Linked DNA regions of Haloactinospora alba. The protein of the gene in region 1 binds, or shares a complex with, the protein of each later gene. Links are inferred from orthologs where the notes say so. Each region holds a gene or a part of one and is shown on either strand. Other genes may lie near its edges. The genes, in order: pcrA and uvrB.

Evidence for each region.
Region 2: the proteins of pcrA (region 1) and uvrB are in contact, whole or in part, in a crystal structure (PDB 7EGT), measured with the Thermus thermophilus proteins. The link is inferred for Haloactinospora alba from one-to-one orthologs. Residues at the interface, in WP_096412145.1 of Thermus thermophilus: His654, Arg656, Phe657, Gln666, Asp668, Glu669, Lys680, Arg681, Leu682, Ser683, Lys685, Tyr686, Ala687; in WP_096411307.1 of Thermus thermophilus: Glu23, Leu25, Arg26, Asp27, Gly28, Glu29, Arg30, Phe31, Arg55, Glu326, Asp327, Phe328, Glu379, Ser382, Gln383, His398, Gly400, Arg401.

The regions. Positions count from the first base shown.
Region 1 is NZ_VFQC01000001.1:3,216,162-3,223,328, reverse strand. What follows is about bases 2,026-5,060. They hold pcrA (DNA helicase PcrA), read left to right. Parts: upstream 2,026-2,420; coding sequence 2,421-4,700; downstream 4,701-5,060. Other genes in these bases: FHX37_RS14470 (nucleoside hydrolase), read right to left, coding at 2,026-2,287. In the rest of the region: FHX37_RS14485 (ATP-binding protein), read left to right, coding at 1-166; FHX37_RS14480 (response regulator), read left to right, coding at 227-916; FHX37_RS14475 (hypothetical protein), read left to right, coding at 1,063-1,332; more of FHX37_RS14470, read right to left, coding at 1,355-2,025. UniProt on the Escherichia coli protein: A helicase with DNA-dependent ATPase activity. Unwinds DNA duplexes with 3'-5' polarity. Translocates on single-stranded DNA with 3'-5' polarity. Initiates unwinding more efficiently from a nicked substrate than double-stranded DNA.
Region 2 is NZ_VFQC01000001.1:1,511,500-1,518,580, forward strand. Bases 1-2,949 are described here. They hold uvrB (excinuclease ABC subunit UvrB), read left to right. Parts: upstream 1-396; coding sequence 397-2,502; downstream 2,503-2,949. In the rest of the region: FHX37_RS06835 (GNAT family N-acetyltransferase), read left to right, coding at 3,541-4,530; FHX37_RS06840 (hydroxymethylglutaryl-CoA lyase), read left to right, coding at 4,678-5,592; FHX37_RS06845 (CTP synthase), read left to right, coding at 5,781-7,081. UniProt on the Escherichia coli protein: The UvrABC repair system catalyzes the recognition and processing of DNA lesions. A damage recognition complex composed of 2 UvrA and 2 UvrB subunits scans DNA for abnormalities.

The DNA.
Region 1 (7,167 bases):
GGACCGCGGGGCGGGCTTCGACATGAACGCGGTTCCCGACGACCGCATGGGGGTCCGGGGCTCCATCATCGGGCGGATGGAGCGCCACGGGGGAAGCGCCCGCATCCGCACCTCGCCCGGTGAGGGAACCGAGGTGCAGCTGCGCATGCCCCGCGGCGGCGAGTGACCGCCGTCGGCGGCCGGATCCGGCCAATCATTGGTTCGGAGCTCGGTAGCTGTCGCGTCAATGGGTAGAGTCGCGAATGTGGAAGACGACGACAGCACCTTCGCCAGCGGCGCCGCGGTACCGCGCGTCGTCATCGTGGACGACCACCGGCTGTTCCGCAGCGGTGTCCGGGAGGAACTCGGCGACGCGGTCACGATCGTCGGGGAAGCCTGGGACGTGGACACCGCCGTGCGCGTGACCAACGAGCAGCTGCCCGACCTCGTCCTGCTGGACGTGCACCTGCCCGGCGGGGGCGGGGTGGAGGTCCTGCGCCGCGTCCTGCCCGAGCACCCCGAGGTCCGGTTCCTCGCCCTGTCCGTGTCGGACGCCGCCGAGGACGTGATCGGCACCGTGCGCGGCGGCGCCCGGGGCTACGTCACCAAGACCATCTCCGGTCGGGAGCTGGTGGACGCCATCGTCCGGGTCGCGGACGGGGACGCCGTGTTCTCCCCCCGGTTGGCGGGGTTCGTGCTGGACGCGTTCTCCTCCACCGACGCTCCGGCGGTGGATCCCGAACTCGACCGCCTCACCCAGCGGGAACGCGAGGTGCTGCGGTTCATCGCCCGCGGTTACGCCTACAAGGAAGCGGGCCGGGAGCTGTTCATCTCGGTGAAGACCGTGGAGACACACGTGTCCTCGGTACTGCGCAAACTGCAGCTCTCCAACCGGCACGAGCTCAGCCGGTGGGCCAGCGCCCGCAAACTGGTCTGAGCGAGCGCGGGTACCGCCGTTCCGGTGGTGCGAGCCGCGCTCCCTGCCCACCGGTTTTCGTTGTGTACCGGTGACCCCGCGATGTGGGACACACCACCTACCAAGGGGTAAAATCCACGCAAACCGTGGACGATAGGTGGATCACTGTGCCCCACGTCGAACTGAACTCCGTGAGCATGGAACCCGGCCTCGCAGCGTGGCTGGTCGTCGGAACCCTGGTACTGGCCGGCCTGGTCCTGGTCGGCATGGCCGTCCGCTACGCGCTCCACTCCCGACGGACCCTGGCCGGAGCGCACCGCGCCGCCGCCCACCCGTTGCCGGTGACCGGCGGCGCCCGCAGCACGGTCGTGTGCGCCGGGCTCGGAGCGGCCCTGTTGTGTGTCGCCGCCACGATGGTCGCCGGAATCCTCGTCTGAACCGGCTCGGACCGCCGGACGGTCAGCGCAGCGCGTCCAGCATCCGGGTGAGGAAGACGTCCCGGTCCACCTCGGTGGGCAGGGTGACGCTGGGACGCTCGTCGTCCGCCGCCGGTGTGGGGCGCAGGTCGGCGATGGTCAGCGCGCGGGTGTACTCCCCCTGCAGCTCCACTCGGACGGGGACCTCCACCGAGGAGGTCACCAGCCCCGGGTCGAGCAGGACCGCCGCCGCCAGCGGGTCGTGCATGGCGCACTGCCGGACCCCGAACACCTTGCTGTAGTGGCCGACGTAGAACTCCAGGAACGACGACGTGGTCCGGGCTCGCTCGTTGTCTAGCCTCCCCAGCTCGTCCAGCCACGCCTCGTGCGCCGTGGTGCGCATGGTGACGTCCAGCGCCACCAGTGTCATGTCGAAACCCGCGCCGAGGACGACCTCGGCGGCCTCCGGGTCGTTGTACGTGTTGGCCTCGGCCCACGGGGTGATGTTGCCGGGCGCCCGGACCGCTCCGCCCATGACGACCACACGCCGCAGCAGCCGGGGCAGCTCCGGTTCCAGGTTCAGGGCCAGGGCCAGGTTGGTCAGCGGCCCCAGCGCCAGCACGTCGATCTCGCCGGGAGCCGCACGGGCCGAGCGGACCAGCAGTTCCGCCGCCGACTCCCGGACCGGTTCGCCGCTCGGTTCCGGGGTCACCACCTCACCCAGCCCGTTGGCGCCGTGCACGTAGTCCCCCAGCCGGGGAACCTGTACCAGCGGACGGGAGGCGCCGCGCGCGACCGGGACACCGGAGCGGCCGTACAGGTCCAGCAGCCGCAGTGCGTTGTCCGTGGTGACGTCCACACTGTTGTTACCGAACACGGCGCCGATTCCGGCGAACGTCACGTCCGGCCGGGAAGCCAGGTAGGCCAGGGCCAACGCGTCGTCGATGCCCGGATCGCAGTCGACGAAGACCTGCACAGTCCACCCCCATTGTCGTTTTCGTGTACGTGGCTCCACATTACGGTCCGTTGGCGGTACCCGGGCCGCGGCGTGGCGCGGGTACCGCCGGAGCGGGCGACGTGACCCCGCGTTCGGACATAGTGTTGGTGGAGTGTCCTCCCAAGAGTTGCTTCTCGAAGGTCTCAACGCCCCGCAGCGCGAAGCGGTCACGCACTCCGGCAGTCCGCTGCTGATCGTCGCCGGCGCGGGGTCAGGCAAGACGCGTGTCCTCACGCACCGCATCGCCTACCTGCTGGCCGAGCGGGGTGTGCGCGCCGGCGAGGTGCTGGCGATCACCTTCACGAACAAGGCCGCCGCCGAGATGAGGGAGCGGATCACCGACCTCCTCGGCGACCGGGCGGTGCGGGCGATGTGGATGATGACGTTCCACTCCGCGTGCGTGCGTATCCTCCGCCGGGAGGCGGGGCGGCTCGGCTACCCGAGCGGTTTCACCATCTACGACGCCACCGACTCCAAGCGCCTGATGCAGCTCGTCTGCAAGGAGCTGGACCTGGACCCCAAGCGCTTCCCGCCCAAGTCGTTCTCCGCCCAGGTCTCCAACCTCAAGAACGAGCTGGTCGACCAGGACACGTTCACCCAGCGGGCGCAAACCGAGCAGGAGAAGAAGCTCGCCGAGGCCTACACCATCTACCAGCAGCGCCTCTACGAGGCCGGCGCGATGGACTTCGACGACCTGATCATGGTCACGGTCAACCTGCTGGAGATGTTCCCCGAGGTCGCCGAGCACTACCGGCTCCGTTTCCGGCACATCCTCGTGGACGAGTACCAGGACACCAACCACGCCCAGTACGAGCTGGTGCGCCGCCTGGTCGGCACGGACGAGCCCGATGCGCGCGTGCCCGCCTCGGAACTGTGCGTCGTGGGTGACTCGGACCAGTCCATCTACGCCTTCCGCGGGGCGAGTATCCGCAACATCCTGGAGTTCGAGCGGGACTATCCGAACGCGCGCACCATCCTGCTGGAGCAGAACTACCGCTCTACCCAGACCATCCTCAACGCCGCCAACAGCCTCATCAAACGCAACGCGGAGCGGCCGGAGAAGAAACTGTGGTCCTCCCAGGGGGAGGGGCCGGCCATCACCGGCTACGTCGCCGACAACGAGCACGACGAGGCCGCGTTCGTCGTCGGCGAGATCGACCGGTTGACGGACGAGGGGGTGTGCACCCCCGGTGAGACCGCCGTGTTCTACCGGACCAACGCCCAGTCGCGGGTGTTCGAGGACATCTTCATCCGGGCCGGTCTGCCGTACAAGATCGTGGGCGGGGTGCGGTTCTACGAACGCAAGGAGATCCGCGACATCCTCGCCTACCTGCGGGTACTGGCCAACCCGGACGACACGGTGAGCCTGCGCCGCATCCTGAACGTCCCCAAGCGCGGTATCGGGGACCGGGCCGCCGAGGCGGTGGAGCTGTTCGCCGCGCGGGAGCGGGTCTCCTTCGGGCGGGCGCTGCGCCGGGCGGACGAGGCGCCCGGGATCGCGACACGCTCGCTGAAGGCGGTGCGGAACTTCGTGGCACTGCTGGAGGAGCTGGAGGAGCTGCTGGCGACCCACTCCCCGTCCGAGATCGTGGAGGCGGTACTGGAGCGGACCGGTTACCTCTCGGAACTCTCCGAGTCCACCGATCTCCAGGACGAGAGCCGGGTGGAGAACCTGGAGGAGTTCGTGGAGCTCGCCAGGGAATTCGAGAACTCGTTCACCGGTTCCTCCGGCGAGGAGGAGGAAGCCGGCGAGGCGGCGGAGAACACGGAGGGCGGCCAGGAACCCTCCGGCCCCACCCTGTTGGACTTCCTGGAACAGGTCTCCCTGGTCGCCGACACGGACCAGATCCCCGACGACGACGGTGGCGGCGGGGTGGTGACACTGATGACCCTGCACGCGGCCAAGGGGTTGGAGTTCCCGGTGGTGTTCCTCACCGGCATGGAGGACGGCGTCTTCCCGCACCTGCGAACGCTGGGGGAGAGAGCCGAGCTGGAGGAGGAGCGCAGGCTGGCCTACGTGGGAATAACCCGGGCGCAGGAGCGGTTGTATCTCAGTAGGGCCGCGGTCCGCAGCGCGTGGGGGAGCCCGTCCTACAACCCTCCCTCGCGGTTCCTGGAGGAGGTGCCCGGTGACCTCGTCGAGTGGCGCCGGACCGAAACCCCCAACGGGTCCGCGCGGCGGCCCCCGACGACCGCCGCACCCCCGCGCGGCGGCACGGGCAGCGTCCCGGCGTTGTCCGTGGGGGACAAGGTCAACCACGACTCGTTCGGTCTGGGAACCGTGCTACTGGTCGAGGGCACGGCCGACCGGGCCAAGGCGCGTGTGGACTTCGGCGCCGACATCGGGGAGAAGGACTTCCTGGTGAAGTACGCTCCGATCGAGAAACTGTGACCCGAGAGGGCCGCGTGTCCCGGCGAAGTCGGACAAACCGGTGTTTCACTTGGGGTAGAGTGGGGAACACCGGACGGACAGCAGCGGGCGGTGCCCGTTAGCGCGCCGGTTCCCAGCGACATGTGAGTGGCTCGAACAGGGTCAGGGAGCATGTAGGCTTGGGAGGGCGCCCGGCGAGGTTGTTGACACAGCCGCAGTCGGACGTAAGATGGAAGGGTTGCCCCGGAGCCCTGAGCGTTGTGATACGCTGGAAGGCATCGGGGAAACCCGCGAAACTTTAAAAACTTTAAACTCCGTTTTCCCGGAAGAACCCGTTGGGTTTGTGTGGGTTGGACGGTTGTTTCTTGAGAACTCAACAGCGCGTTTGTTTGTCTTGTGCTTCGATAGTTTTGGCCCCTGGCCCACACGTGGTGTGGGCGGGTTTTAGTGAATGGTCATGACCACCCGGTTGGGTGGTTGGCCGGGATCTCGGCCATCTGGGTTTTCCCCTGCACGGTGTGTGGGGGTGTTGGACCTGAATGGAGAGTTTGATCCTGGCTCAGGACGAACGCTGGCGGCGTGCTTAACACATGCAAGTCGAGCGCGCCATCCTGCTTTCGGGTGGGGTGGTGAGCGGCGAACGGGTGAGTAACACGTGAGTAACCTGCCCCTGACTCTGGGATAAGCCGGGGAAACCCGGTCTAATACCGGATATGACCACTGCCCGCATGGGTTGGTGGTGGAAAGGTGTCTTTCTGGTTGGGGATGGGCTCGCGGCCTATCAGCTTGTTGGTGGGGTGAGGGCCTACCAAGGCGATTACGGGTAGCCGGCCTGAGAGGGCGGTCGGCCACACTGGGACTGAGACACGGCCCAGACTCCTACGGGAGGCAGCAGTGGGGAATCTTGCGCAATGGGCGAAAGCCTGACGCAGCGACGCCGCGTGGGGGATGACGGCCTTTGGGTTGTAAACCTCTTTTACCACTGAAGCAGGCCATGCACGTGGTGTGTGGTTGACGGTAGGTGGGGAATAAGGACCGGCTAACTACGTGCCAGCAGCCGCGGTAATACGTAGGGTCCGAGCGTTGTCCGGAATTATTGGGCGTAAAGAGCTCGTAGGCGGCGTGTCGCGTCTGCTGTGAAAGTCCGGGGCTTAACTCCGGTTTGGCAGTGGATACGGGCATGCTTGAGGCAGGTAGGGGAGACTGGAATTCCTGGTGTAGCGGTGAAATGCGCAGATATCAGGAGGAACACCGGTGGCGAAGGCGGGTCTCTGGGCCTGACCTGACGCTGAGGAGCGAAAGCGTGGGTAGCGAACAGGATTAGATACCCTGGTAGTCCATGCTGTAAACGTTGGGCGCTAGGTGTGGGGACTTTCCACGGTTTCCGTGCCGTAGCTAACGCATTAAGCGCCCCGCCTGGGGAGTACGGCCGCAAGGCTAAAACTCAAAGGAATTGACGGGGGCCCGCACAAGCGGCGGAGCATGTTGCTTAATTCGACGCAACGCGAAGAACCTTACCAAGGTTTGACATCGCCGGTAATCCATCAGAGATGGTGGGTCCTTTTGGGGATCGGTGACAGGTGGTGCATGGCTGTCGTCAGCTCGTGTCGTGAGATGTTGGGTTAAGTCCCGCAACGAGCGCAACCCTTGTTCCATGTTGCCAGCACGTGGTGGTGGGGACTCATGGGAGACTGCCGGGGTCAACTCGGAGGAAGGTGGGGACGACGTCAAGTCATCATGCCCCTGATGCCTTGGGCTGCAAACATGCTACAATGGCCGGTACAGTGGGCGTGCGATACCGTGAGGTGGAGCGAATCCCATAAAGCCGGTCTCAGTTCGGATTGGGGTCTGCAACTCGACCCTATGAAGGTGGAGTCGCTAGTAATCGCGGATCAGCAATGCCGCGGTGAATACGTTCCCGGGCCTTGTACACACCGCCCGTCACGTCATGAAAGTCGGCAACACCCGAAACGTGTGGCCCAACCACGGTTGTGGGGGGAGTGCGTGAAGGTGGGGCTGGCGATTGGGACGAAGTCGTAACAAGGTAGCCGTACCGGAAGGTGCGGCTGGATCACCTCCTTTCTAAGGAGCTGGTGCCTGCCCCGTGGTGTTTTTGTTGTTGTTGTTTGGGGTGGGTGGCTCAGTGTTTTGTGGACCCGGCATGGGTGCCGTTGGCGCCCGGTCGGGAAACGGGAGCATGAAGACGAACGAAACCATGTGCCGTGGCCTCTGTTGTGGGGTTGTGGTGGGTGGTTGCGCGCTGTTGGGTGTCTGAGGGAGCAACCGCTGTGTGCGGGGTGCTTCTGGCCACCCCAATGAAGACCGTGCTGGTCTTGGTGGGTGCTGCTGGTTCCTTCTCTGGTGGGAGGGGCTGGTTCTTCTTTCCTTGTTGTGGGAGAGAGGGCTGGTTCTTCTCTGTGTCAGGGAAGTGGGTTGGTGGTGTCTGCTGGGTCTGGTTGTGGTTGTGGTTGGGTGTGTGGCTGGGTGT
Region 2 (7,081 bases), 1.7 Mb from region 1 along the record:
GCAGCCGTCCTCTGCCGCTCGGTGATCCCGTAGCTACCGTCACTGAGTGCGTTCTTCGAGCTGCGTGGTCTCTGGCTCCGTCGGCGCCCGGGTGCTCGCCCGAGTGGACGGTGTCGACGCGCGTTCGTCCGGCCTCCGGCACCCTCCCGGGGCGCGGTCAGCACCGATGACCGGCCGCCCGCACCACAGCGGTTGCGGCAATGGGGCGAATAACCCTCACTCCCCGAAACTCGAGGACGACGCGTCGCGACGGCAGTTACGGAACCGACGGGAACCGGAAAGGGGAGGCGGGCTCCGCGGCGTCGTTGAACTGGGAATCCTCTGCGGGGAGGGCATGTTGTCGGTGGCGGGTTATAGCGTGAGGGCGACATTCGGATCCGAGGGGGCTGAGGCGACGTGCGACCGGTGAGCGATATCGAACGCAGCATGGCACCGTTCGAGGTGGTCTCGGACATGGTTCCCGCCGGGGACCAGCCCGGGGCGATCGCCGACCTGAGCCGCAGGTTGCAGGCAGGGGAGAACGACACCGTACTGCTGGGCGCCACCGGTACCGGTAAGACCGCCACCGTCGCGTGGCTCGCGGAACAGGTACAACGGCCGTTCCTGGTCATGCAGCCGAACAAGACACTCGCGGCGCAGTTCGCCAACGAGTTGCGGGAGATGCTGCCGAACAACGCGGTCGAGTACTTCGTCTCCTACTACGACTACTACCAGCCGGAAGCCTACGTTCCGCAGACGGACACCTTCATCGAGAAGGACTCCTCGGTCAACGACGAGGTGGAACGGTTGCGGCACTCCGCCACGAACTCGCTGTTGACCAGGCAGGACACGATCGTCGTCTCCTCGGTGTCCTGCATCTACGGTCTAGGGACCCCACAGGAGTACGTCGACCGGATGGCCAAGCTCGAGGTCGGTGCGGAAGTGGACCGGGACGAGTTGCTGCGCAAGCTGGTCGAGATGCAGTATGCCCGCAACGACACCGCTTTCACCCGGGGAACCTTCCGGGTCCGTGGTGACACCGTCGAGATCATCCCGGTCTACGAGGAGCTGGCGATCCGGATCGAGATGTTCGGCGACGAGATCGAGCGGCTGAGTACGCTGCATCCGCTCACCGGCCAACTCCTCGGGGACGAGACCGAGGTTTACCTCTTTCCCGCCTCGCACTACGTGGCCGGTCCCGAGCGGCTGGAGCGCGCCGTCAGCTCCATCGAGGCCGAACTCGCCGGTCGGCTCAGTGAGCTGGAGGGGCAGGGAAAGCTGCTGGAGGCGCAACGGCTCCGGATGCGTACCACCTACGACATCGAGATGCTGCGCCAGATCGGGTCGTGCTCCGGCATCGAGAACTACTCCCGGCACTTCGACGAGCGCGAGCCCGGGAGCGCCCCGAACACGCTGCTGGACTACTTTCCCGAGGACTTCGTCCTGGTCGTGGACGAGTCGCACGTGACGGTTCCCCAGATCGGCGGGATGTACGAGGGGGACGCCTCCCGTAAACGGACCCTGGTCGACCACGGGTTCCGTCTTCCCTCCGCGCTGGACAACCGCCCGCTGAAGTGGGACGAGTTCGCCGAACGGATCGGCCAGACGGTGTACCTCTCGGCCACTCCCGGTCCTTATGAGCTGCAACAGAGCAACGGTGAGGTGGTCGAGCAGGTGATCCGGCCGACAGGCCTGGTTGATCCCGAGGTCGTCGTCAAGCCGACCGAGAACCAGGTTGACGACCTCGTGCACGAGATCCGGGAACGCGCCCAGCGCCAGGAGCGGGTCCTGGTGACGACACTGACCAAGAAACTCGCCGAGGACCTCACCGACTACTTCACCGAGCTGGGGATCCGGGTGCAGTACCTGCACAGTGAAGTGGACACGCTGCGCCGGGTGGAACTGCTGCGGGAACTACGCACCGGGGAGTTCGACGTCCTCGTCGGTATCAACCTGTTGCGGGAGGGCCTGGACCTGCCCGAGGTGTCCCTCGTGTCGATCCTGGATGCGGACAAGGAGGGCTTCCTGCGTTCCGAGACGTCCCTGATCCAGACCATCGGCCGGGCCGCGCGTAACGTCGCGGGACAGGTGCACATGTACGCCGACAACGTGACCACCGCGATGCGTAACGCCATCGACGAGACCGATCGGCGCAGAGCCAAGCAACTCGCCTACAACAGGGAGCACGGCATCGATCCGCAACCGTTGCGGAAGAAGATCGCCGACATCCTCGACTCGCTCGCCCGCGAGGACGCCGACACCGAGGAGCTGATCGGCGCGGCTGCCGGAGGGTCGGGTCAGCAGCAGACGCCCGTTCCAGGGGCCTCGGCGGGCGCTGGAGAGCGCACCGCGGAGTCGGCACCGCGTCCTCGAGCGGAGCTGACGGGGCTGATCGAGCAGCTGAACCAGCAGATGCACCAAGCGGCGGCAGACCTGCAGTTCGAGGTCGCAGCGCGTCTGCGGGACGAGATCTCCGAGCTCAAGCGTGAGTTGCGTGGCATGGACGAGGCGGGGATCAGCTAGTCGGTCCTCTCCCGCGGAGAGCTGACGGCCGCGGGTTGGTGTCCTGCCTGACCGGAAACCGCGCCACCCACCGGACACGTGTGTCCCCAGGAGAAACGGTTTTTGTCTTGTGGCAAACCAACCGACTGCGTGTTCCCGGGCCTGTCACCTCGCACCTCTCATCACGTATTCGCGTGCCAGAAGCCCGGCCCAATGGGCGATCGCGGACTTGGCATCCGCTACGGTGGTCGAATCCGGGATGGTCGTGTTCGGGGAATCCCAGGGTGACGGCCGGAGAATAAGAGCGGAATTTTTATCGGTCTGTCGCGTATGCACGTGCAGAACGCGCTACGGTCGTTGTGTTCGTACTACGACGCTACGTCATCGTCTTTGGCTCAGGGCCGCCCCGCTGGGCCGTGGTACGGCTGACGGAGCGCGTGCTCAGGGAGGCTGAGGTAACGGCTGGCTCCGCTGGAAGGCGAGGTCGCCACCCCAACGGGAGCAGGACCGCCGCTACCGGCACCAGCCGCCACGACGAAGGGAGGTGACCCGGTGGCCACGTTCCACACGGGCCAGCAGACCCACCGGGCCGTGCTCGGCGGGCGCGGGAGCCCCCGATACCCCCAGCGGGCGCCGTGGTGGGGCTCGGACGTACGACCGCCCGTCCCGACCTCCTCAGGCGGGTGCGCCACGGACAACCGTCCCCGCAGTCACCCTTCCCCGCCGACGGACGCGCCTGCGACGGGCACCATCCACACCCGGTCCGACACCTGCTGGTTTCCCTGGCTGCGTCCGCCCCGGACAACCGCGCTCCTCGGGGCTCGGCCCGGGCGTCCGGGCCGGGGGTGGTGCCCCTAGGGAGGGAACGGGAGCCACGCCGGCCGGGTCGCGGTGCGGACCGCGGTCAGTTCCACCGTCACCACCGCTCACGGCACGGTCCAGGGCATTGGCCACCGCCACGTTCGCCTGCTGCAGCGGGTGGATGGTTATACCTGCACGAGGAAGGAGGACGGCGCTTCCTCTCCCGCCCGAGGGCGGGGGTTCCGCGCCAATCATTCGATGAGTGGGTACGATGCCCAAGTGCGGCACGAGGACCTTCCCGAGGGTGTCGAATTCGACCGGTTGGTGCGTTCGGTGGCGCAGCGATGGTCCGCGGTCGATCCGCTGCTTCCCCAGCCAGCGTCGCATGGCAGCTCTCATCCACTGCTGACGGTGAGCGACGAGTACGGTCGACCGGTTGCTACCGGGACGATGCGGTACACGTGGTACCAGCCAGGTGACGTGGGACGTACGTGGGGGATGCCCGACCAGCACTGGCTGACCCCGCTGGTGGGTGGCCCGGAGCCGGGCCGGGCTCTGGACTCCCTGCTCGGGAGCTGGCGCGAACAGCTGGAGGCGCTTCCCGGCGGTACCGGCCAGGAGTCCGCTGCCCAGCTCACATGGCCCGCTCGCGACATCTGTGGCATCAACCCGTTACAGCGGCACGGTCTCCAGCCTTACAGCTCCCTCGTCGCGCGGCGCAGCCGCCGTGGAGTACCGCCTGTACTGCCGCCCCGGGACGTCACCATCCGGTTGGCGGACACCTCGGACCTCGATCCAGTGGTTCGCCTGCTCATGGAGGAACACCGTTACGAGGAGCATTTCGGTGGTGTCTTCATTCAGGCCGAAACGGCGGAGCAGACGAGGCGGGTCGTGCGTCGGGCCCTGGACCGCTCACCGTCCTGGATATGGCTGGCGGAACGGGGCGGTCGCCTGGTGGGGCTCATCTGGGTCTCACCGCCGGAGCGTGCGCGATGGGCCGCACCCCTGGTCGACCCCGCTCCGGTGGCCTATATCGGTTATGGCGTGGTCGCTGCTGAGGAGCGCGGCCGCGGGATCGGTACCGCCCTGGTGAGCCAGGCACACCAGGCGCTGGACGCCCACGGGATCGCGGTGACCCTGGCCAACCACGCCGTCACCAACCCGCTTTCCGGCCCGTTCTGGCACCGGATGGGGTACCGGCCCCTCTGGACAACCTGGGAGGTTCGTCCCGCCCTGGCGCTGCGGTGAGGTCGGACGCGCTGTTCGTCCCGTAAGGGGCAGCGGTCCCCCCCGGAGGAGTCCGCAGCGGAGTACCGCGGGGCGGGCGATTAGGGTGACAGCGGGTCCGCCGTTGGGTGGTGCGGACCGGAGCCGACGCGCGAAGGACGGAACGGGGTGGACGCCGTGGTAAGGGAACGTGCGGACGTGGACATCGTCGAGGTCGGTCCGCGGGATGGGCTGCAGAACGAGGACACGCTGCTGAGCGTGGCGCAGAAGGTGGAGCTCATCGAGCGTGCTGTGGCCGCGGGAGCGCGCAGGATCGAAGCGGTGAGTTTCGTCAACCCCCGCCTGGTTCCCCAGATGGCGGGGGCCGAGGAGGTCATGGCCGGTGTGCCTCGCGACGTGGGCGCCTCCTACATCGGTCTGGTACTCAACCGGAAGGGGCTGGAGCGGGCGTTGGCCGCGGGAGTGGACGAGATCAACGTCGTGATTCCGGCCAGCGACGAGTTCTGCCAGCGTAACCAGGGGTGCTCCGTTGCGGACATGCTGTCCGTCTACGAGGGGATCGCCGCGGACACGGTGGGGACGGGCATTACCGTCAGCGTGACCGTCTCGACCGCGTTCGGCTGCCCGTTCGAGGGGGACATCCCGCCCGAACGGGTGGTTGACATCGCCCGTCGAGCGGCGGAGGCGGGGGCCGATGAGATCGCCTTGGCGGACACCATCGGTGTCGGTGTTCCCCGTCAGGTCGCAGACCTGGTGCCCAGGGTGCGTTCCGTAGCGCCAGCCGCCACCCTACGGTGCCATTTCCACAACACGCGTAACACTGGTTACGCCAACGCACTCGCCGCCCACGAGTACGGCGTCACCGTACTCGACGCCAGTGTGGGGGGGTTCGGCGGCTGCCCGTTCGCTCCCGCGGCCACGGGGAACATCGCCACCGAGGACCTGGCGTACATGCTGCGTCGCAGCGGAGCCCGCACCGGGGCCGATGTTGGGGAACTCGCCCGTACCGGGGAATGGTTGGGAGCGGCGCTGGGTATGCAGCCGCCGGCGTTGTTGGGCCGGGCGGGGGACTTTCCCACCTGATCACCTTTCCGGTGGGCGCAGGCGTACCTGTCCGGAAAAACCACGAACACCCCCTGGGCAGTGTTATCCTGGTGGCCCGTGGCGTCCGAGGTAGCGGCCGGATGCGGCAGCGCTCCGCCGCCGGACACCGCACGGCCGTCCAAACCGTAGTGGGCGAGCCGTAGCCATTCGACCACGGGAGCAGCACTTTGGCATCCGCCGCGAGCACCAAGCATCTCTTCGTTACTGGCGGCGTCGTCTCCAGTCTCGGTAAAGGTCTGACCGCCTCCAGTCTCGGGCGGTTGCTGAAATCACGGGGTCTGAGCGTGACCATGCAGAAACTCGACCCTTACCTCAACGTCGATCCCGGGACGATGAACCCCTTCCAGCACGGTGAAGTGTTCATCACTGAGGACGGGGCCGAAACGGACCTGGACATCGGCCACTACGAACGGTTCTTGGACACCGAGCTCTCGGCTTCGGCCAACGTCACCACCGGCCAGATCTACTCCAGCGTCATAGCCAAGGAGCGCCAGGGCGCTTACTTGGGGGATACCGTTCAGGTCATCCCGCACATCACCAACGAGATCAAGTCGCGTATCTACGCGATGGAAACGGCCGACGTCGATGTCGTCATCACCGAGATCGGCGGCACCGTGGGTGACATCGAGTCGCAACCGTTCCTCGAGGCGGTGCGCCAGATCCGTCACGAGATCGGCAGGGACAACTGCTTTTTCCTGCACGTCTCCCTGCTGCCGTTCCTCGGTCCCTCCGGGGAGCTCAAGACGAAGCCCACCCAACACTCCGTCGCCGCTCTGCGCAGTATCGGCATCCAACCGGACGCGATCGTGTGCCGGACCGACCGGGTCATCTCGCAGAGCATGAAGGACAAGATCAGCCTGATGTGCGATGTGGAGGAAGCCGGCGTGGTGTCGATGCCGGATGCTCCCTCCATCTACGACATCCCCAAGATGGTGCACCGTGAGGGACTGGACGCGTTCGTCGTCCGGCGACTGGGGATGGCCTTCCGGGACGTGGACTGGTCCGAGTGGGACGGGCTGCTCCGCCGGGTCCACCAGCCGGAACACGAGGTCACGATCGCTTTGGTCGGGAAGTACGTGGACCTGCCCGACGCCTACCTGTCGGTCTCCGAAGCACTGCGCGCGGGCGGTTTCGAGAGGTCCGCCCGTATCAACATCCGGTGGGTGGCGAGTGACGACTGCGCGACGGAGGCGAGCGCTGCGCGTGAGCTCTCCGGCGCCGACGGCGTCCTCATACCCGGTGGCTTCGGTGTGCGCGGTATCGAGGGCAAACTCGGTGCGATCCGGTTCGCTCGGGAGAACCGGATCCCGCTGCTGGGAATCTGCCTGGGACTGCAGTGCGCGGTGATCGAGTACGCTCGCCACGTTGTCGGGTTGGCTGACGCCAACAGCGCGGAGTTCGACGACAAGGCACACGATCAGGTCATCGCGACCATGGCGGACCAGATGGATGTCATGTCCGGCGACCG